3 regions of the Streptomyces sp. NPDC048825 genome follow, and region 3 is predicted to be linked to each of the others. Evidence: riboswitches for the same ligand, from Rfam matches in the RefSeq annotation. Region 3 holds a riboswitch; each other region holds the start of a gene.

Region 1 (7,138 bases), on a different contig from region 3:
CCGTTTCGCCGCCGATGCCGCCGAGTGCTACCGCGATCTCAAGGCTCCGCGCCAAGTGCGCCGCTTCACCGAGCAGGCACTGTCGAAGCCGACGGAGGAGTTCGTGCGGTCGCACGGCCTGCGTCTCGTGGTGTCCGCGGTTGCCGAGCTGGAGTCGGGGAACCTGGACGCCGCGTGTGAGCAGGGCGTACGGGCGGTGGAGGTGGCGGGGCGGATCTCTTCGGCCCGCACCACGGAGTACGTGAAGGATCTTCTGCATCGGCTGGAGCCGTATGGGGATGAGCCGCGGGTGGTGGAGCTGCGGGAGAGGGCTCGGCCGTTGCTGGTCGCTCCCGCGTAGAGCTGGGTCCTTCGCGTCTGCCCGGTTGGTGTGGTTTTGTGGCTGTGGGTTGTCTGTGGCTGATCGCGCCCACGCGGCGGAGCCGCAAATCGACACAGCCCCGCGCCCCATTCGGGCCTACGGCCCTCAATCGGGGCGGCGGGGCCCCTGCGCCGATTTTCGGGGTTTCAGCGCGTTGTCAGTGGCGCAGTGCACTATCTAAGTGGGAGGTGGGAAGGTGCGACGCGTGATCGTTTATGACTGTGATGTGGTCGTGGTCGGCGGGGGGATCGTTGGGCTGTCCACGGCTTATGCGATTACGCGGGCCGCGCCGGGGACTCGGGTGATGGTGCTGGAGAAGGAGCCGGGGCCGGCTCAGCACCAGACGGGGCGCAACAGCGGGGTGATCCACAGCGGGATCTACTACCGGCCCGGGTCCCTCAAGGCGCGGTATGCCGTGCGGGGCGCGGCCGAGATGGTCAAGTTCTGCGCGGAGTACGGGATCGCGCATGCCGTTACGGGGAAGCTGATCGTCGCCACGGAGCGGGACGAGTTGCCGCGGCTGCATGCGCTGGTGCAGCGGGGGCGGGAGAACGGCATTCCGGTACGGGAGCTGGGGGCGTCCCAGATCGCCGAGTACGAGCCGGAGGTTCAGGGGCTTGCCGCCATTCATGTCGCCACGACCGGTGTCTGCGACTTCGTGGGCGTCGCTCGGCAGCTCGCGGACGCCTCGGGGGCGCAGATTCGGTACGGGGCGGAGGTCACGTACATCGACCGGCGGCCCGATCTCGGGGTCGCTGTTCGTACGGGAGATGGAGACGTCGTACGCGCGCGTGTGCTGGTCAACTGTGCGGGGCTGCACTGTGACGAGATCGCTCGCCTTGCAGGGGACGAGCCCAGGATGCGGATCGTGCCGTTCCGGGGGGAGTACTACTCGCTGGCGCGGCCCTGGCTGGTGAAGGGGCTGGTGTATCCGGTGCCGGATCCCGCGTTTCCGTTCCTCGGGGTGCATCTCACGCGCGGGATCGACGGGGGCGTTCACATCGGGCCGAACGCTGTGCCGGCGTTGGCCCGTGAGGGGTATGACTGGCGGACCGTGCGGGCTCGGGAGCTGGGGGCGACGCTTGCCTGGCCCGGAGCCTGGCGGATAGCTCGGCGGCACTGGCGGTATGGCGGGGGTGAGCTGCGGCGGTCTTTGTCCAAGGCGGCGTTTGCCGGGGCTGTGCGGCGCTTGTTGCCGGCGGTTACTCAGGATGACCTGGTTCCGGCTTCTGCGGGCGTTCGCGCCCAGGCGGTCCTTCGGGACGGCACGTTGGTGGACGACTTCCTTCTGCGGGAAGGGCCGCGCACGGTGCATGTGCTGAACGCGCCGTCCCCTGCGGCTACCGCTTCGCTTCCGATTGGGCGTGAGGTGGGGCGGAGGGTTCTGGAGGCGTTGGGGTGACCGCGGGGGTTTCTTTCCCCAGCCCCGCCCCTTCCCGAAACTGGGGCTGCGCCCCAGGCCCCCCGCAAGGGGGTGGGGGTGACAGGTCGTGTCGCGGCTACGGGTGCGTCGTGGCTGGTCGCGCAGTTCCCCGCGCCCCTGAAAAGCAAAAGCCTGCGGCTCCACTCGCCCCAGCCACAACGTGCCCGCACCCTCCCACCGGCGGGAGGGGACGTGGGCCGGTGCGTCGTATGCCCGTCGCGTAGGTTCTGTCTCAGACCACCTGCGCCCTGTGTCAGACGAAGGGCCGTATGCCCACCCTGCGACGGGCTGACGCACCGGCCCACGGCCCCGACCCACCACCCACCCAAGGGGCGCGGGGCTGTGACATCAGCGGCTCCGCCGCGGGGCGCGACCAGCCACAACGCACCCGCACCCGAAAACGAACCCACCCGCCCAACCGCCGGAGGCAACCCGCTCCGTAAAATGAACCGCACTGTGTCTGAGCGCCAAAACACCGAAGAACCCCGCCGTCCCCACCCCCGCGCCAAAGGCGAACCCCGCTTCCCCGACGGCCCCCGCGCCGACCCCGCAGGGTCCCACTTCGAGCGGCGGATCCGTAGCTTTCAGCCGCGGCGGAGTCGGGTCACGCATGGGCAGGCCGACGCCTTGCAACGGCTCTGGCCAAAGTGGGGGCTTGATATCGATGGCCGGCGGAAGATCGACCTCACCGACCTGTTCGGGAACGACAAGCCCGTCGTGCTGGAGATCGGGTTCGGGATGGGCGAGGCCACCGCTCAGATGGCCGCCGAGGATCCCGCCACCAACATTCTCGCCGTCGACGTGCACACCCCTGGCCAGGGGAATCTGCTCAATCTCGCGGACCGACACGGGCTGTCCAACATCCGGGTCGCGAACGGCGACGCGATCATCCTGCTCAGGGAGATGCTCCAGCCGGACTCCCTGAGCGGACTGCGCGTGTACTTCCCGGACCCCTGGCCCAAGAAGCGCCACCACAAGCGCCGCCTGATCCAGCCGGACTTCCTCACACTCGCCGCGTCCCGCCTCAAGCCCGGCGCGCTGCTGCACTGCGCCACGGACTGGGAGCCGTACGCCGAGGTGATGCTCGAAGTCCTCACCGCGCACCCGGACTTCGAGAACAGCCGGCCGGGCGGCGGTTTCGCGCCCCGTCCGGACTTCCGCCCGCTGACCCGTTTCGAGAGCCAGGGCCTGGACAAGGGACATGTGGTGCACGACCTGCTGTTCCACCGCGTGCCGCGCAGCACCCCGCACGACGCCCCACCCAGAACCCCATAAAGCCCGTCCGAATCCAGCGAACCCAGCGGAGCGCAAACGTACCGTCGCAAGCCCAGCCCCTCCCTGGTTAGGGTCGATGTTGTGGCCACCAGTCCCCCGTATCCGGCGTACCCGGCGTACCCACCACCTCCCGGCACCCACGCCGGAGGCACCCGGCGGCATACACACTGGTGGCGCCGCAGGTGGGTGCGCTACGGCGCGCTGATCACCCTGCTCGCCCTCTCCGGTCTCGTCATCCTGGCCCTGGTCCGCGAACAGACCGGCACCGAGGGCTTTTTGGTGGGCCTTGGCCTTGCCGTGCTGCCCGTCCCGCTGCTGATCGCCGCGTTCCGCTGGCTGGACCGGGTCGAGCCGGGGCCCTGGCGGAACCTGACGTTCGCGTTCGCCTGGGGCGCCTGCGCGGCGGCGCTGATAGCGATCGTCGCGAACAGTTTCGCGACGCGTTGGATAGCCACGGCCACCGCGGACCCGTCGAGCGCCGACACGATCGGCGCGACGGTCATAGCGCCCGTCGTGGAGGAGAGCGCGAAGGCCGCCGCCGTCTTACTTGTCTTCCTGTTCCGCAGACGGGACTTCACCGGGATCGTCGACGGCGTGGTGATAGCCGGGCTCACCGCGACCGGCTTCGCGTTCACCGAGAACATCCTCTACCTCGGCACCGCCTTCGGCACCGACCAGCTCAGCGGCGGGGACGGTATCGCCTCCGTCACCGCCGCCACCTTCTTCGTACGCGTGATCATGTCGCCCTTCGCGCACCCGCTGTTCACCGTGCTCACCGGCATCGGCTTCGGCATCGCGGCGCTCTCGGCGGACCGCCAGCACATACGACGCGTACTGCTGCCCTTCGCGGGCCTGCTGCTGGCGATGGGCATGCACGCCCTCTGGAACGGCTCGTCGACCTTCGGCACATACGGCTTTTTCGCGGTGTACGCGGCGTTCATGGTGCCCGCGTTCGGCCTGCTGACCTGGCTGGTCATCTGGACGCGGCAGCGTGAGCTCGGTACGGTGCGCGCCGAGCTGCCCGCATACGCCATGGCGGGCTGGCTGACCGTTCCCGAGCCGTTCGTGCTCGGCTCGATGAAGGCGCGGCGACTGGCCCGCGAGTACGCCACGTATCACGGCGGGCGCCCGGCGGGGCGGGCGGTTGCGGAGTACGAGGCCTACGCGACGTCCCTCGCGTTCCTGCGCCACCGGGGGCGCCGCGGCCGTGCGGGCGCCGATTTCGTCGTACGGGAACGGGAGTTGCTCCACGAGCTGTGGGCCCGCCGCGAGCTGGCCCGTCCCGCACTGGCGTACGCGGCCCGGTCCACGGCACCACTCCCGGTGCCGCCACCGTGGCCTGCGTACGGGAACGCCTACGGGCAGGCGTCGCCCTTCCCGGCGTATGACCCGGCCTACAACCCCTACCGGAACTAGGCGAAAAGCAGGACGCCATCCGCTTCTCGTCCGAAAAGCGGATGGCGTCGAAGAGCTGACCTACGGGTTTACGGGTTGAGCCCCTTGCTCCGCAGCCAGGCCATCGGGTCGATTCCGTCGCCGCCCGACGTCTTGACCTCCATGTGGAGGTGCGCCCCGGTGACGTTGCCGGTCGCGCCTACGCGGCCGATGACCTCGCCCGTGCTGACCTTCTGGCCGACGCTGACGCTGATCGAGGACTGGTGGGCGTACCAGATCTCCGTGCCGTCGTCGAGCTTGAGCTTCGTGAGGTAGCCGTACGAGCCGTTCCAGCCGGCCTCGGTGATGGTGCCGCTGTGGACCGCCTTGAGCGGCGTACCCGACGGGGCGGCGAAGTCCAGGCCGGTGTGGCTCCCGGAGGACCACAGGGCGCCGGACTGACCGAAGGTCGAGGTGATGGTGTACGAGGACGTCGGCAGCGCGAAGCTCCTGGCGAGCTCGGCGAGGCGCTCCGCCTCGGCCTTCTGCCGGGCCTCCTCCGCCGCCTTCTCCTTGGCTGCCTCGGCCTTGGCCCGGGCAGCTTCCCGCTCCTTGGCGGCCTGCTCGGCGGCCTTCTTGGCGGCGGCGGTCGCCGCGGCCTGCCTGGCCTCGCGGTCCACCTGGTCCTGCTGCCGCTCGGCCTGCAGGATGATGCGGGCGCGCAGGGCCTCGCCGGCGTCGGAGTTGCCCTGCTCGGCGTCCGCCGTGGTCAGACCGGCCTGGGTGAGCGGTGTCGCGGAGCCGGCCTCTTCCTCTTCCTCGGGGTCGTCCGAGATCAGGGGAAGGTCGGGCAGGGTGATGGAGACCGGCGGCTTGCCGGTCTGCGCGCTGGCCATGCCGCCCGCGCTGACGGCAGCTATGACTCCGACGCCCAGAACCGTGGAGCTGCGCGCAAGGCCTCCGCCGCGCTGCTTGCCGACGCGGTGCCTGCCGCGAACGGGCTTGAGGGAATCCTCGGTGGGGTTCCACTCCTCCCAGGTCTCCTCGTCCTGGCGTTTGCCGTAGCCGAATGAGTCGGGCTGCTGCTCACTCGGCGCGAACGAAGTCTGGGGGGCAGGCCGGTTGGACGCCACGTAGGCGCACTCCTTTCCTTCCTTGTCGCCTACCGGGTTAGCTGACGGGTTCGGAGCAGGAAGGTCTCCTACGCGCGTCGCTCACGGTGTCTCCACCGGGAACGACGCCCGATTCACCCCAAGTGGTGGTTCCCCGGTTCCCTTGCGGGATTCGGCGCGTGCGCACGGAGCCGACTCTTGTGACGGCTGGGACGACCGCGCTGCGTTATCGAACGTTAATAGAGGCAGGCACCGGATTCCAAGCTGTTCCGGAGATTCGTTGGCGGTCTTGGCCTGGACTTTCAGGTCATGAGCGGGATGAATCGGGCGAGTTGATCCTGACTCGCGGGTAATTCACTGCTGTGACTTCTGTTGACAATGTTTCAGTTGCTAACCGGAGTGGGTTGGTCCGACTACTACCGGTGATATTGACCCCGCAGGCATCAGACCCGGGGCGGTTCAAGAACCCGCCTCACGGCCTCCTGACCGCCAGCAGCGCCATGTCGTCCGTCGCGCCGCCGACTCCCGTGTGCCGGACGACCTCCTCCACGAGCGTGGCGAGCAGCGCCCGCGGTCCGTGGAAGGTCCGGCCCGCGAGGCACTGAGCCGGGTCGAAGAAGACGCCGTGCCGGTCCCGGGCCTCGGTCACCCCGTCCGTGTAGAAGAGCAGGGTGGCCCCGCCGGGGAACGGGACCTCCTGCGCCCGGTCGGGCCACGGGCCCAGTTCGCCCATCCCGAGCGGCAGTGCGGGGTCCTCGGACCGCAGCGTGTCCAGCGAGCCGTCCCGGTACAGCAGGAGCGGCCAAGGGTGACCACGGTGGACGAGGCGTACGACGGCGTCGGCGTGCGGGAGCTCGGCGAGTACGGCGGTGGTGAAGCCCTCGACCGCCTCGAGGCCGCCTCGCCGGGCGGCCTCGCGCACCAGCGCCCGCTCCAGCCGCTGCGCCACCGCCTCCAGGGTCGCCTCCTGCTCGGCGGCCTCCCGGAAGGCCCCGATGAGCACGGCAACGGCCGCCACCGCGCCCATGCCCTTCCCCCGTACGTCGCCGACGACGAGCCGTACGCCGTGCGGGGTGTCCTGCACGGCGTACAGGTCGCCCCCGATGAACGCGTCCGCCTGCGCCGCCTCGTACCGCGCCGCGATGTCGAGCCCGCCGATCCGTTCGGCCGGTTCGGGCAGTACGGCGCGCTGGGCCGCCTCCGCGATCTCGCGAGCGGAGGCGAGACGTTGGTCACTGCGGCGTACGAGGCGGTTGATGGCGAGGGCCAGCACGGCGACCGCCGTCGCGGTGGCGACCTCGGTGGCCGAGCCCACGTCGAAGGGCCCTCTGATGTGCAGCAGGGACAGGGCGGCGACGGCCACGAGTCCGGTACGCAGCGTGTTGCCGAACGTGGAGAGGGGCGCGGCGACGAGCGGGGCGACCGTGAAGAAGGGCACCGCGGTGAAGGGGGGCGGGGTGAGGAAGTCGTAGCAGACGCCCGCGATGATCAGCAGCACAGGGAGCGCACGGACGAGAGTCCGGAGGTCAGCGATCCTCCGCCCACCAGTCTCCACTTCTCCGGGCCCCACCACTGCTCTCCCGCCCTTCACCG
Region 2 (7,138 bases), on a different contig from region 3:
TTTGCCGATGAGGCAAAGCTCGGGCTGAATGGAGGCATGAGCCCCACCGAGCCGGGGGCGGCCGAAGAGCCGTCCGCCGAGCTGTCCGCCGTCGCGCCGCAACTGCGTGAGCTGCGGCGCCGCGCCTCACTCACCTTGGAGGCCGCGGCCCGCGCCGCCGGACTGTCGCCCGCCCATCTCTCCCGTCTGGAGACCGGGCGGCGCCAGCCCTCGCTGCCGATGCTGCTCGCGCTCGCCCGCCCCTACGGTACGACGGTCTCGGAGTTGCTCGGCGAGACGGTCCCCGAACGGGACGCGGTCGTCCGCGCCGCCGACATGGAGCCCACACAGGCGGGCGGCTGGACGTACTGGCAGGCCGGCGCGGCAGGGCGCGGCATGCAGTCCCTGCGCGTACACGTCCCGTACGGAGCGCAGGGCGACATCGTGCGCGTCCACCCCGGCGAGGAGTGGCTGTACGTCCTCAAGGGACGGCTGGGTCTGCGGCTGGGAGACACCGCGCATGCGCTCGCGCCCGGAGACAGCGCGCACTTCGACTCGCTGACGCCGCACCGGATCGCCGCCGCGGACCGGGACGGTGCCGAACTGCTCTTCGTACACACCCTGCTGCAGAGCCCCGCGGCCGCGCTGTGCCTCGGCCCGACGACCCCCGGAGCGACTTCATGAGGGACATGGAAGAGAAGTTCCCGCGTGCTCTGTGGGTGCGGCTCATCATCTACGTGGCCGTCGGGCACCTCTTCGCGGCCTTCATCTACCTGCTGTTCACGCTCGGCGCGCAGAACCAGTAGGCAACGGGCCGGCAGACGCGTGGTCAGTTTGTCGGGCGGTCAGTCGAGGAAGCGTTCCCGGAGCCGCTCCCGCGTCTTCGGGGTCACGTGAAGGCCTTCTTCCAGGTAGGTGTCGACGCCGCCCCAGGTCTCCTCGATCGTTTCGAACGCCGCCGCGAGGTAATCGGCGCGTGCGTCGAAGAGCGGGCTGAGCAGCTCCATCACCTCGGGGGAGTACGCCGAGGACGCGGAGCCGCTGCGGCGCACCTTGTAGCGGCGGTGGGGGGCGTTCGACTTCAGGTAGTCCGCCACGATGGCCTCGCGCTCGACGCCTAGGGCGAGGAGCGTGATGGCTACGGAAAGGCCCGCGCGGTCCTTGCCCGCCGCGCAGTGCATCAGCGTGGGCACGCTGTCCTCGGCCATCGCGTGCAGCACCCGCGAGTGCTCGGGAGTGCGCTCCTTCATGATCGAACGGTAGGACCTGATCATCCGGTTTGCCGCCTTGCCGTCCGCGAGGATCATGCGCAGCTGGTCCAGGTCGCCGTCGCGAACCATTGTCCAGAACTCGGCGCCGTGTGCCGGATCGGTCAGCGGCAGATTCACATTCCGCACGCCCGGCAGCTCGATGTCCGGCCCTTCCAGCTTCTTGTCCGCCTCGTTGCGGAAGTCGAAGATCGTGTGCAGGCCCAGCGAGGCGAGGAACGCGGCGTCCTCCTCGGTCGCGTGCGCGAGATGGCCGCTGCGGAACAGCAGTCCTGGCGCCACGCGTCGGCCGTCCTCGGTCGGCAGGCCGCCCACATCGCGGAAGTTGCGCACTCCGGTCAGCTCGGGCTCGGTCGACGGGACCTGCTGCGTCACGGGGGCTCCTCCCAGTCGGCGGCCGACGCTGTTGTCGGCGGGGCGCCACTCGACGATACGACATGCATTCGTGGGCCAATCAGTTGTCCACAGGCGGTGCGGGTGCGTCGTCCACAGGCGATGCGGGCGAGGCGCGGGCGCCTGCGATGATGTTGTGCTTGAGCGAGCTTGTTCGGATCTGTGAGGACTTGATGGTGGAGATCGGCAAAGACGGTCGTACGTGGCTGCTTTCGGGGCCCACGAGCAGTTATGCCCTGCGGCTCACGGACCAGGACGAGCTGCTGCATCTGCACTGGGGGCCACGCATCGCGCTCGCGGACGCCGAGGCACTGGCCGCCCGTCCCGGGCCGGAGTACCGGGGCTTCGAGTCCCCGCTCGACGGGCACGAGGAGTACCCGGTCGAGGGCGGCCCCCGTTTCGTACGGCCGGCGCTGTCCGTGCGTACGGACGAGCGGCGCGGCACGGAGTGGCGCTTCGAAGCGTACGAAGTAGATGAATCCGACGAATCTAACGAATCGGACGGGGTTGAACTGCGGCTGCGGTTCTCCGACTCCGGACTCGGCATCACGCTGCACTACCGGATGCGCCCCGCCTCCGACGTCGTCGAGCGCTGGGTGACCCTCGCCAACGAAGGGCCCACCCTGGAGGTCCTGCGCGCCGACTCCGCGACCTGGACGCTGCCGGAGCGCGAGGGCTGGCGGCTGTCGCAGACGCACGGGCGCTGGGCGGCCGAGTCCCAGCTCGTACGAACGGACCTCACCTACGGTGAGCAGGTCATCGGCAGCCGGCGCGGGCACACCGGGCACCAGCATCTGCCGTGGGTCGCGCTGGACGTCGAGGGCGCGGCGACCGAGGAGCACGGTGAGGTGTACGGGTGCGCGCTCGCCTGGTCCGGTTCATGGCGGATCGCCGTGGCCCAACTCCCGGACGCGCGCGTACAGATCACCGGCGGCGCCGGATACGACGACTCCGGCCTGGTGGTGCTGGAGCCGGGGGAGAGCTTTGTCACGCCGGTCTTCGCGGGCCTGTGGAGTGATGGCGGCTTCGGCGGGGCGAGCCGGGCCTGGCACGCGTACCAGCGGACGTATGTGATCCCGGACGCGGACCAGGACCGGCCCGTGCTCTACAACTCCTGGGAGGCCACGGAGTTCGACATCTCCGAGGAGCAGCAGCGCGCGCTCGCCCGGCGGGCCGCGGCGATGGGCGTGGAGCTCTTCGTGGTCGACGACGGCTGGTTCGGGAAACGGACCAGCGACCGGGCCGGGCTCGGGGACTGGACGCCCAACCCCGACCGCTTCCCGGCCGGGCTCAAGCCGCTGGCGGACGACGTGCACGCCCTCGGGATGCAGTTCGGGATCTGGGTCGAGCCGGAAATGGTCAATGCGGACAGCGAGTTGTATCGGGCGCATCCCGACTGGATTCAGTATCAACCAGGACGAAAGAAGACAGAACTCCGCAATCAGCTCGTACTGAACCTCGCGCGCGAAGACGTCCAGGAGTATCTGTGGGAGCAGCTTCACGGGCTGCTCTCCAGCGCCCCGATCGACTATGTGAAGTGGGACTTCAACCGCTGCTTCACGGACGCCGGCTGGCCCGGCGAGGCGTATCCGCAGCGGCTCTGGGTCGACCATGTGCACGCCCTGTACGCCCTGTTGGACCGGCTGCGGGCCGCGCACCCCGGTGTCGCCTTCGAGTCCTGCTCCGGCGGTGGCGGCCGGATCGACCTCGGCGTCATGGCGCGTACGGACCAGGTGTGGACCTCGGACAACACCGATCCGCTCGACCGGCTCGCCATCCAGCACGGCTTCAGCCAGATCCATCCGGCGCGGGCCATGGCCGCCTGGGTCACCGACAGCCCGAACAATCAGCTCAACGGACGCGTGAGTTCGCTGCGCTTCCGCTTTGTGAGCTCCATGGCCGGAGTGCTCGGGGTCGGTGGCGACCTGACCGAGTGGAGTGACGAGGAGCTCGCCGAGGCGCGGGACTGGGTGGCGCTCTACAAGGAGATCCGGCCCCTCGTGCAGCGTGGCGACCTCTACCGGCTGCGGGCCCCGCAGGGCGGGCTGAGTGCCGTGCAGTACGTCCATGAGGGCCAGGCCGTCGTGCTTGCCTGGCTCCAGGCTCAGCACTACGGCGAGCCCGTGGCGCCCGTACGGCTGCGGGGACTCGACCCGGCTGCGACGTACGAATGCCTCGAAACGGGCGAAGTGCACAGAGGTGCGGTGTTGTTGCATCACGGACTGCGGACCGGCTTGCGCGGCGACCTCGATGCGGCAGTTTTCCGGCTGCGTCGCATCTGAGGGTTGTGTCCGTATTGGAGTGCGTTCATTCCAACTCGCTCTTCAATAGGGACTCCTGAATCAGTGATGCGTGAGCAGCGTCATATTCGTGACGTTGTGCTGTCGTCATGTTCACGTAATTCAAGCGTGTTTACAGGGGATTTCGGGAAGGCGGGAGACGGGTGATTCACGGAGGGTGACGGCGATTTCGACCAAGGATCAAGAGAATGGGGCACATAGGAAACCCAAAGCTTGTCCCTGTGCGTCTTAGTCGCTTACGTTCACCACCAATCCGGGCGGACGCCTAATCCTGCCGCCGCCCGTAATCCGCACACCGATCCGTACACGGCAGGAGCGGGGGACCCACAGGTACAACGCCTGCTCCGGTCTCCGGAACAGGCTTGGGGTAAAGCCGCGCGAAAGTGTGGCCGGGCATCTCCAGCTCGCACCCGACAGCTCACCTCGTAGGCGCCGGAGAGGAATTCGCCATGCCCGCGAAGGGTAAGCACCGCCGCCCGAAGTCCGCGCGTTTCACCCGCTCGATCGCCGTTGCCTCGACCGGTGGCGCCGCTCTCGCACTGCCTTTGCTGGGAGCAGCCGGAGCCCAGGCCGCTACTCCGCAGAGCTCGCCCGCGTCTGTTTCCAATAAGGCCGAATCCGTTTCCCAGAAGGCTGTTGAGTCCGCTCCGGTCGCCGCGCAGAAGAAGGCCGCGACCAGGACGTACGAAGTGAAGGCGGGCGATTCTCTCTCGAAGATCGCCGGCGAACAGAATTTCAGAGGTGGCTGGAAAAAGCTCTACCAGGACAACCGCCAGGTGGTCGGAAGTGACCCGGGGCTCATTCACCCGGGCCAGAAGCTGACGATCGGCAAGAAGGCCGCCGCGCCCTCCGGCGCCAACGAGGCCAAGGCTCCCAAGGCGGCCAAGGCTCCCAAGGTGGCCGAGGCCCCCCAGGCGTCCGCGAAGAAGGCGACGCCCGCCAAGGCCGCCGAGGCGCCCAGCAGTTCGAGCGGCTTCACCATGCCGGTCGAGGGCGCGACCGTCAGCACCCCGTACAGAATGTCGGGCGGCATGTGGTCCAGCGGCTACCACACCGGTGTCGACTTCGCCGCCGCGACCGGCACTTCGCTCAAGGCCGTGGGTGCGGGCACGGTCGTCTCCGCCGGCTGGGGCGGTGCTTACGGCAACCAGGTCGTCATCGAGCTCAGCGACGGCCACTATGCCCAGTACGCACACCTTTCGTCCCTTTCTGTCTCGCAGGGGCAGTCTGTGACCGCGGGTCAGCAGGTCGGCCTCTCCGGTGCGACCGGCAACGTCACCGGTCCGCATCTGCACTTCGAGATCCGCACCACGCCGGACTACGGCTCGGACGTGGACCCGCTGGCGTTCCTGCGCTCGCAAGGCGTCTCCGTCTGACGTCACCAGCGCAGTGCCGCGAGCGGAGCGCGTCTCCCTCTCGCGCCGAAGGCCGGACCCCTGATCCCCGGGTTCCGGCCTTCGGCTTGTTCCGGGGGTCGACAGGGATGGCGGCTGACGGTCAAGATCTGCGGGTAAGCGCTTTCTGTCTGCTTGTGGGATCAGCACAGGTGTCAGATCAGCACGACGTGAGATCGGCACGACCCGTCGTACGCCAGCCAAGGAGACGCTTCATGACGACCCGTAGAGCCTTCGAAGCCCTGGCCGCCGGTGCCGCCCTCGGCCCTGCGCACACTGCGAGCGCGCACGCCGCGAGCGGGTCGGCGCACCTTCGCCGAGGACGGCTCATCGCTCGTGACGGCTTCCGGCACGGACTGGGGCAGTGGGCAACGGAGTTGCAGGACGGTGGCAGTGTCACCGCGTCCCGTGGGGTCATGGAGATCGATGTGCCGGGCGGCGCCACGGTCTGGTTCAAGCGGAAGCTCGTGGGACCGTACGTCGTCGAGTACACGGCCACACCGGTCTCCGCGGGAGGTGTCAACGACCGGGTGTCGGACCTCAACAACTTCTGGAACGCCGTCGACGTCCGCTCCCCGGACGACCTCTTCGCCACCGAACGCGGCGGCGCCCTCGACGAGTACGACTACCTCAAGACGTACTACTCGGGCTACGGCGCGAACTACAACACGACCACGCGGCTGCGACGTTACGTGGGTCAGGCCGGCGTCCGGCCGCTGATCTACGACTACACCGAGCCCCTGCTCGTGGCGAACCGCCCCCACCGCGTCCGGATCGTCTCGCACGGCTCGACCGTCCAGTGGTGGAACAACGGGCGGCTCGTCTTCGACTACGCCGACCCGGAGCCGTACACGAGCGGGCACTTCGCGTTCCGGACCGTGTGGAGCCATTTCCGGATCGCGGACTTCCGGGTGTGGGAGCTGCGTATTCCGAGTTGACCGGGACTTTACGCGTGGCTTATCTCACCGTCCGTCAACCCTTTCCTACGGTCGCGTAGCTCACATCTCAAGGTGAATCATGGGTCGACGTGGCAGACGATTCGAAGGAACTCAGCAGATCAGTGATCGGGTCGTACGTGGCGGTGGGGGACAGCTTCACCGAGGGCGTCGGCGACCCCGGCCCCGACGGGGCGTTCGTCGGCTGGGCCGACCGGTTCGCGGTGCTGCTCGCCGACCGGCGGCCTGAGGGCGACTTCGGCTACACCAACCTCGCCGTCCGGGGGAAACTGCTCGACCAGATCGTCGAGGACCAGCTTTCGCGCGCGAAGGAGCTGGCGCCGGACCTGGTTTCCTTTTCCGCGGGCGGTAACGACATTCTTCGGCCCGGGACCGATCCCGACGAGGTCGCTTCTCGTTTTGAGCGTGCCGTTGCCGAACTCACTTCGGCTGTCGGCACGGTGCTTGTGACAACCGGCTTCGACACCCGTGGTGTGCCTGTGCTCAAGCACTTGCGCGGCAAGATCGCCACGTACAACGGGCATGTGCGGGCTATTGCCGATCGGTACGGGTGTCCTGTGCTCGACCTGTGGTCGTTGAAGACCATTCAGGATCGGCGGGCCTGGGACGGTGATCGGCTGCATCTCTCGCCGGAGGGGCACACCCGGGTTGCGCTCCGCGCCGGGCAGGTTCTTGGGCTGTCGGTGCCCGCGGATCCGGAGCAGCCGTGGCCGCCGTTGCCGCCGCGCGGCACGCTTGAGGTGCGGCGGGACGACATTCACTGGGCTCGGGAGTATTTGGTGCCGTGGATTGGGCGGCGGCTTCGGGGCGAGTCGTCGGGGGATCGGGTGGTGGCCAAGGGGAGTCTG
Region 3 (7,138 bases):
AACCGTTCGGCCAGCCTCAGCAGTGGAACACGCAGACCTTCGACTCGGGTGCGTACGACGCCACGGCATGGAACTCCGACGGCGGCGAACAGCACGAGTCGTACGACCAACACGAGCCGCATGAGCCGTACGATCAATCGGCCACAGCGATCTTCGAGCCGGTCACATACGAACAACAGGCCGCCATAGAAGACGAGTTTTCCCCCTCCGGCGACCTGGATCCGGACGCCGGCACCGGTATCAGCGCCGGCAGCCACGACGAAGCCCCTCTCCTCGACGGCCCCGAAGAGCTCGCCCCGGACGCCACCGCCGTCCTGCCGGCCCCCCGCCCGGGGTCCCGCGCAGCCTCCCGCTCCCGCCGCCGTACCCCTCCCAAGCGTTCCGCTCTGCTCACCGTCGCCGTGCCGTCCGCGTGCGTGATGGGTGTGGCCGGGATCGCGGCGGCATCCGTGGGCAGCGGGAACGGGAACGAAGGCAATGAGACGACGGCCGCGACCGGCACGACGGCTGTGCAGCCGGCGACCGCCAACAACAAGCTCGACACCCAGCTCGAGAGCCTGACCGCGGACGCGGACGACTTCGCCGACCGGGCGAGCCGTACGCAGGAGCGGATCGATCTCAAGGCCCAGCAGGTGGCCGAGAAGAAGCGGGCGGCGGCGGAGGCGGCGCGCAAGGAGCGGCTGCGTCCGAAGTTCGCGCTGCCGGTCGAGCAGAAGGGGCTCAGCGCCTACTACGGCCAGTCCGGCATCAACTGGATGTCCGTGCACACGGGCATCGATTTTCCCGTCTCGTATGGCACGACAGTGATGGCAGCGGCCGACGGCGTCGTCCGTACGCAGTGGAACAGCGCGTACGGGAACATGGTGATCGTGACCGCGAAGGACGGTACGGAGTTGTGGTACTGCCACCTCTCCACCTACAAGGTCGCTTCCGGGACCGAGGTGAAGGCAGGCGATCCGATCGCGTTCTCCGGCAACTCCGGCAACTCGACGGGCCCGCACCTCCACTTCGAGGTTCGCCCTGGCGGCGGCGACGCGATCGACCCCCTGTCGTGGCTCCGCAGCCACGGCCTCAACCCGACGTAACCGCCCCGCCGCGCGGCCACCGAGCCCGGCAGGGCTACAGCTTCTCCACCGGCGCGTACCGCAGCAGCAGCCGCTTCGGCTTTGTGTCCCCGAAGTCGATCGTCGCCTCCGCGTTCGACCCCGCGCCCTTCACGCCGACCACCGTGCCGAGCCCGAACTGGTCGTGTGTGACCCGGTCCCCCACGGCCAGCGACACCACCGGCTTCTCCGTGGCACCGCCCCGCCGCGTGGCGAAGCCGGAGGCGCCCGAGGCCGCCGAGCGCGAGCGGGAGGAGGACAGGGAGGCCGCCACGCCCGCCGCGGGGCCGGAGGCCACCGCTCCCATGGACCCCGTCCGCTTCCACTCCAGATGGGTGTCCGGGATCTCCTCCAGGAAGCGGGACGGCGGGTTGTACGAGGGCTGCCCCCAGGCACTCCGCATCGAGGACCGCGTCAGATACAGCCGCTCCCGCGCGCGTGTGATGCCGACGTAGGCGAGCCGCCGCTCCTCCTCCAGCTCCTTGGTCTGGCCGAGAGAGCGCATGTGCGGGAAGACGCCGTCCTCCATGCCGGTCAGGAACACCACGGGGAATTCGAGGCCCTTGGCGGTGTGGAGGGTCATGAGCGTTATGACGCCGGAGCCGTCCTCCTCCTCGTCCGGGATCTGGTCGGAGTCGGCGACGAGCGCGACCCGCTCCAGGAAGTCCGACAGCCCGCCCGCAGCCTCGCCCTCACCGGCGTCCTGCTCGAATTCCAGGGCCACGGCGGCGAGTTCCTGGAGGTTCTCGATGCGGGTCTCGTCCTGCGGGTCCGTGGAGGCCTGCAACTCGGCCAGATAGCCGGTGCGTTCGAGCACGGCCTCCAAAACCGTGGCCGGGCCCGCGCCCGACTCGACGATGGTCCGCAGCTCCTCCATCAGCGTGTTGAACCGCTTGACGGCGTTCGTGGAGCGGGCCGCCATGCCGTACGCCTCGTCGACGCGGCGCAGCGCCTGGGAGAAGCTGATCGTCTCCCGCGAGGCGAGTGCGTCGATCATCGCCTCGGCCCGGTCACCGATGCCCCGCTTGGGGACGTTGAGAATCCGCCTCAGCGGTACGGAGTCCTCCGGATTGGCGAGAACCCTCAGGTACGCGAGGACGTCCCGGACTTCCTTGCGTTCGTAGAAGCGGACGCCGCCGACGACCTTGTAGGGCAGGCCGACGCGGATGAAGACCTCTTCGAAGACACGGGACTGGGCGTTCGTACGGTAGAAGACGGCGACATCGCCCGCCTTCGCCTCACCGGCGTCCGTCAGCCGGTCGATCTCGTCGGCGACGAACTGCGCCTCGTCGTGCTCCGTGTCGGCGACGTAGCCGGTGATGCGCGCGCCCGCGCCCGCGTTGGTCCACAGGTTCTTGGGGCGGCGGCTTTCGTTGCGCTCGATGACCGCGTTCGCCGCGCTCAGGATCGTCTGTGTGGAGCGGTAGTTCTGCTCCAGGAGGATCGTCGTCGCGTCCGGGTAGTCCTCCTCGAACTGGAGGATGTTGCGGATGGTCGCGCCGCGGAAGGCGTAGATGGACTGGTCGGCGTCACCGACGACGCACAGCTCGGCGGGCGGCACGTCGTGCTCGCTCGGGGGTACGTCCACGGGGTGCTCGGAGGTGCCGACGAGTTCCCGTACGAGGGCGTACTGGGCGTGGTTCGTGTCCTGGTACTCGTCCACGAGGACGTGGCGGAAGCGGCGGCGGTAGTGCTCGGCGACGTCCGGGAAGGCACGCAGGAGGTTGACCGTCGTCATGATCAGGTCGTCGAAGTCGAGGGCGTTCGCCTCGCGCAGTCGCGACTGGTAGAGCGCGTACGCCTGGGCGAGGGTCTTCTCGAAGCCGTCGGAGGCCTGTGCCGCGAAGTCCTCTTCGTCGATCAGCTCGTTCTTGAGGTTCGAGATCTTGGCGCTGAAGGACTTGGGCGGGAAGCGCTTCGGGTCGAGGTCCAGGTCGCGGCAGACCAAGGCCATGAGGCGCTTGCTGTCGGCGGCGTCGTAGATCGAGAACGAGGACGTGAAGCCGAGCCTCTTCGACTCCCGCCGCAGGATCCGTACGCACGCGCTGTGGAAAGTCATCACCCACATCGCGTTCGCACGCGGGCCGACGAGGTGCTCGACGCGCTCCTTCATCTCGCCCGCGGCCTTGTTGGTGAACGTGATCGCGAGGATCTGGCCCGGGTGCACCTTCCGCTCGCCGAGCAGGTACGCGATCCGGTGCGTGAGCACACGGGTCTTGCCGGACCCGGCGCCGGCCACGATGAGCAGGGGGGAGCCGGAGTGCACGACCGCCGCGCGCTGGTTGTCGTTCAGCCCCTCCAGAAGCGCGGCCGCGTCCACATGGGGACGGGGGGCACCATCGCGGTAGTAGGCCTCCCGGTCCGGCGGCACGTCGAACTTCCCGCCGAACAGATCGTCCGGAACCTGCTCCGGTACGTGCTCGTCCTCGGGCTGCGGCGGGGGCTCTTCCTCGTGGTCCCGCGAGGGTTTGAGGTCCGCCAGGAAGCTGTCATCAAAGAGGCTGCTCATCGCTCTCCGAGTCTAGGCTCCCCCACTGACACCTCGCGGCCGCCCTGAAAAGCTGCGCTCAAAACCCTGAAGGCTCTGCCGGTACGAGCCTGCCAGGAATCCTCTCACTCTCCAGGACCGTCCTGTCACGGTCGGCGACGGATCATGGCGCCTGAGGCTAAGGTCACGAAAACGTATCGGACAATTCGCACATCAACCTTCACAGGAGCCACACGAGTTGGTTAGCTTTCGCAGTGGGCCGCTCGACCCCCACCGGCGAACGTCGCCGGGCCGTGCGGCTCCCGCCGAGTCCGGTACGCCCTTGCGGGCCACCCGGAGCCGGGGACCCACCGACCTTGGGGTGAATCGGTCCAACTCCCTCAGGGGACAAAGACCGTAGGGCAAACCTTCCGAAGCACACGCCCGAACCCGACAGCTAACTCGGTAGGCGGAGCACGGAAGGAGTCGCCTTCGTGGCGCCACACCGCAAAGCGCGGTCGTCCAGTCCCATGGGCATACGGACCCCTGCCCTCGCCACCGCCGCTCTCACCTCGGTGGCCCTCTTGTCGCAGACGGCGAACGCTTCGCCCTCGGCGGAGCCGAAGCCCAGCCTCGACGAAGTCCAGAAGAAGGTCGACGACCTCTACCAGCAGGCGGAGACGGCGACCGAGAAGTACAACGGTGCCAAGGAGAAGACCGGCAAGCAGCGCAAGAAGGTCGACAACCTCCTTGACGACGTGGCCTCCCGCACGCAGAAGCTCAACGAAGCGCGTGAGGAGCTCGGTACGTTCGCCGCCGCGCAGTACCGTACGGGCGCCGCCGCCCCTGACACCGCGTCCCTGCTGCTCGCGGACAACCCGCAGGACTACTTCGACCAGAACCAGCTGATGGACCGGCTGACCAGCCGCCAGCAGCAGGCCGTCGATGACTATGCGACGCAGCAGTCCGAGATGACGCAGAAGCGTCAGGAGGCCTCTGAGAGCCTTCAGGCGCTCACCAAGACCGAGAACACCCTGAAGTCGTCCAAGGCGGACGTTCAGCGGAAGCTCGCCGAGGCGCGCCAGTTGCTCTCGCAGCTGACCACCGAGGAAAAGGCGCGGCTCGCGGCGATCGAGCGGGAGAAGCGCGAGGAGGCCCAGCGCAAGGCGGAGGAGCTGGCGCGGCAGCAACAGGCCGCGGAGGAGCTGCGCCGCCAACAGCAGCAGCAGCAGCAGCAGGCCCAGCCGACTCCCACGCCCTCCACCGACGTGGGGACCTCGACCGGCACGGGCACCTCCGCGGGCACCACGACCGCCAAGGGCGAGAAGGCGATCGCCTTCGCCCGTTCCCAGACCGGCAAGCCGTACGTCTGGGGCGCGTCAGGACCGGACTCCTACGACTGCTCCGGCCTCACCCAGGCCGCCTGGAAAGCCGCCGGCGTCACCCTCCCGCGCACCACCTGGGACCAGGTCAAGGTGGGCACCCAGGTCTCGGTCGCCAGCGCCCAGCCCGGCGACCTCGTCTTCTTCTACGACGACATCAGCCACGTCGGCCTCTACCTCGGCGACGGCATGATGATCCACGCCCCGAAGCCGGGTGCGTATGTCCGCGAGGAGTCGATCTACTACATGCCGATCCACAGCGTGGTCCGTCCGGCGTGAGGCACGCGCGCGTGGGCCCCTTTTCGGGGTGCACGCGCGCGTGAGCCCGTTTGGGGCTCTTCAAGGGGCCGCTTTTGAGGCTCTTCAGGCCGTCAGGTCCAGAGCACCGCGATGAAGATGTTCGCGGTGGTCAGCCCGCCGACCAGGCCGAACAAGCCCTTGTCCACCTTCTCCTCGTCCCGCTTCACATACACGAGACCCAGAATCACGATCAGCAACGCCAGCTTGACGCCGATCTTGATGTTGTTGACCGCCTGGTCGTCGGCCTGGTTGAGGCCGACCAGGATCACGCCCGTGACGAGCATGGTGAACGCGCCGTGGAGCATCGCGGGGCCGAAGCGGGCCGTGCCCTCGCCCATCGCCTTCATCTGGGTGAGGAAGCCGCCGAGGAGTGCGGCGATACCGATGATGTGCAGGGCGACGAAGAGATGGATGAGTACGTCCATGACGCCGGAGCCTAACCGGGGGCTCGTGCACGGCCTCACACCACCCCGCGCCGCTGGGCGTAACCCGTACAGGCCCTGACGGACGCCTACGGACACTGACGGCCCCATAGCACCGCCGAACCGCCCGGTCCTCCACGACTGCTGCATCGGTCAACGCCTCGCGGCAACTCGGCGCCGTCAGGCCGGGATCACGGTCGTACACGGTCATCTCGCGGCTCAGTCCCGTCAGTTCCGTACATGGCGTTACCGAGCCGGCACGCTCAGGTTTAGCGTCCTTCCCCAGGTGACCGGCTCCCCACCGCCGTCCGGACCAGGGGCGGCAGCCGGACATCACCGCCGAGAAGATCCGGCGGCGGCCCGCTCCCCCTGTGCGGGCCGCCGCCGGACGCGTGACCGGCCCGTTCGGGAAGGAAGTGGTCCAGGTGGCAGCGCACCGCAAGCCAAGACAGCGCTCGCTCGGTGGCAATACGGCCCGCACCGCCTTCACGATCGCACTCGCGGGCGCGGCGAGCGCCACCTCTTTCGACGGGGCGGGGCACGCCGAGCCACGGTTGACCCCGGATCAGGTGCGGGCCAAAGTCGACAAGTTGTACCAGGAGGCGGAGATCGCCACCGAGAAGTACAACGGGGCGAAGGAGAAGGCCGACAAGGCGGAGGAGCGGGTGGACTCCCTCCAGGACGAGGCCGCCCGCAGGACGGAGCGGCTCAACTCCGAGCGGGACGCGCTGGGTTCGGTGGCTGCCGCGCAGTACCGGGACGGGGGGCTGGACCCCGCGCTGCGGCTCTTCCTCTCCTCGGAGCCCGATCAGTACCTGGATGAGGCCGCGTTCGCCGAACGCGCCGGCAGCCGGCAGGCCTCGACCGTTTCGCGCGTACGCGGCCAACTGCGCGAGATCGAGCAGTTGCGCGGGGCCGCCCATGTCGAGCTGGCCTCGCTCAAGTCCCAGCAAGCGGCGCTGAACCGGCACAAGAAGACGGTCACGGGAAAGCTCGGCGAGGCCCGCCGGCTGCTGTCCCGCCTGACGGACGAACAGCGCGCACGGATCGGCGCGGACGACGCCGCCACGGCCCGCTCCTCACGCTCCGCTCCGCCGGCTCCGGGATCGACCGATGCCGCTCCCAACTCCCGGGCGGCGGCCGCCATTTCGTACGCATACGAGAAGCTCGGCAGCCCGTACGTGTGGGGTGCCACCGGTCCCGATGCCTTCGACTGCTCGGGCCTCATGCAGGCCGCGTACCGCTCCGCGGGGATCTCGCTGCCTCGGACGACGTATGCCCAGATCGACGCCGGGGAGCGCGTCTCGCGCGCCGGCCTCCGGCCTGGGGACCTGGTGTTCTTCTACTCCGGCATCAGCCATGTGGGGATCTACGTGGGGAACGGGCATATGATCCACGCGCCTAATCCTTCGGCGCCTGTGCGGCTCGCTCCGCTCGACGAGATGCCGTTCGCGGGGGCCACGA

Evidence for each region. A riboswitch is a leader RNA that binds a small molecule or an ion and turns the genes downstream of it on or off. The one in region 3 is predicted to bind cyclic di-AMP.
Region 1: it holds a riboswitch for cyclic di-AMP, as region 3 does, so the genes downstream of both, ACGFNK_RS25320 (M23 family metallopeptidase) here and ACGFNK_RS15825 (NlpC/P60 family protein) in region 3, are expected to answer to the same signal.
Region 2: it holds a riboswitch for cyclic di-AMP, as region 3 does, so the genes downstream of both, ACGFNK_RS37425 (peptidoglycan DD-metalloendopeptidase family protein) here and ACGFNK_RS15825 (NlpC/P60 family protein) in region 3, are expected to answer to the same signal.

The regions. Positions count from the first base shown of each region.
Region 1 covers NZ_JBICUR010000011.1:12,068-19,205, forward strand. The annotation lists gene ACGFNK_RS25300 (MFS transporter) at 1-340, shown strand, start outside; gene lhgO (L-2-hydroxyglutarate oxidase) at 558-1,763, shown strand; gene trmB (tRNA (guanosine(46)-N7)-methyltransferase TrmB) at 2,229-3,059, shown strand; gene ACGFNK_RS25315 (PrsW family intramembrane metalloprotease) at 3,141-4,475, shown strand; gene ACGFNK_RS25320 (M23 family metallopeptidase) at 4,544-5,566, opposite strand; cyclic di-AMP (ydaO/yuaA leader) riboswitch at 5,578-5,733, opposite strand; gene ACGFNK_RS25325 (PP2C family protein-serine/threonine phosphatase) at 6,018-7,115, opposite strand.
Region 2 covers NZ_JBICUR010000020.1:185,353-192,490, reverse strand. The annotation lists gene ACGFNK_RS37445 (helix-turn-helix domain-containing protein) at 37-663, shown strand; gene ACGFNK_RS37440 (DUF6126 family protein) at 660-785, shown strand; gene ACGFNK_RS37435 (tyrosine-protein phosphatase) at 825-1,622, opposite strand; gene ACGFNK_RS37430 (alpha-galactosidase) at 1,814-3,922, shown strand; cyclic di-AMP (ydaO/yuaA leader) riboswitch at 4,224-4,385, shown strand; gene ACGFNK_RS37425 (peptidoglycan DD-metalloendopeptidase family protein) at 4,390-5,316, shown strand; gene ACGFNK_RS37420 (DUF6250 domain-containing protein) at 5,550-6,272, shown strand; gene ACGFNK_RS37415 (SGNH/GDSL hydrolase family protein) at 6,395-7,138, shown strand, end outside.
Region 3 covers NZ_JBICUR010000005.1:401,251-408,388, reverse strand. The annotation lists gene ACGFNK_RS15835 (M23 family metallopeptidase) at 1-1,085, shown strand, start outside; gene pcrA (DNA helicase PcrA) at 1,120-3,612, opposite strand; cyclic di-AMP (ydaO/yuaA leader) riboswitch at 3,885-4,057, shown strand; gene ACGFNK_RS15825 (NlpC/P60 family protein) at 4,065-5,231, shown strand; gene ACGFNK_RS15820 (hypothetical protein) at 5,324-5,677, opposite strand; gene ACGFNK_RS15815 (NlpC/P60 family protein) at 6,100-7,138, shown strand, end outside.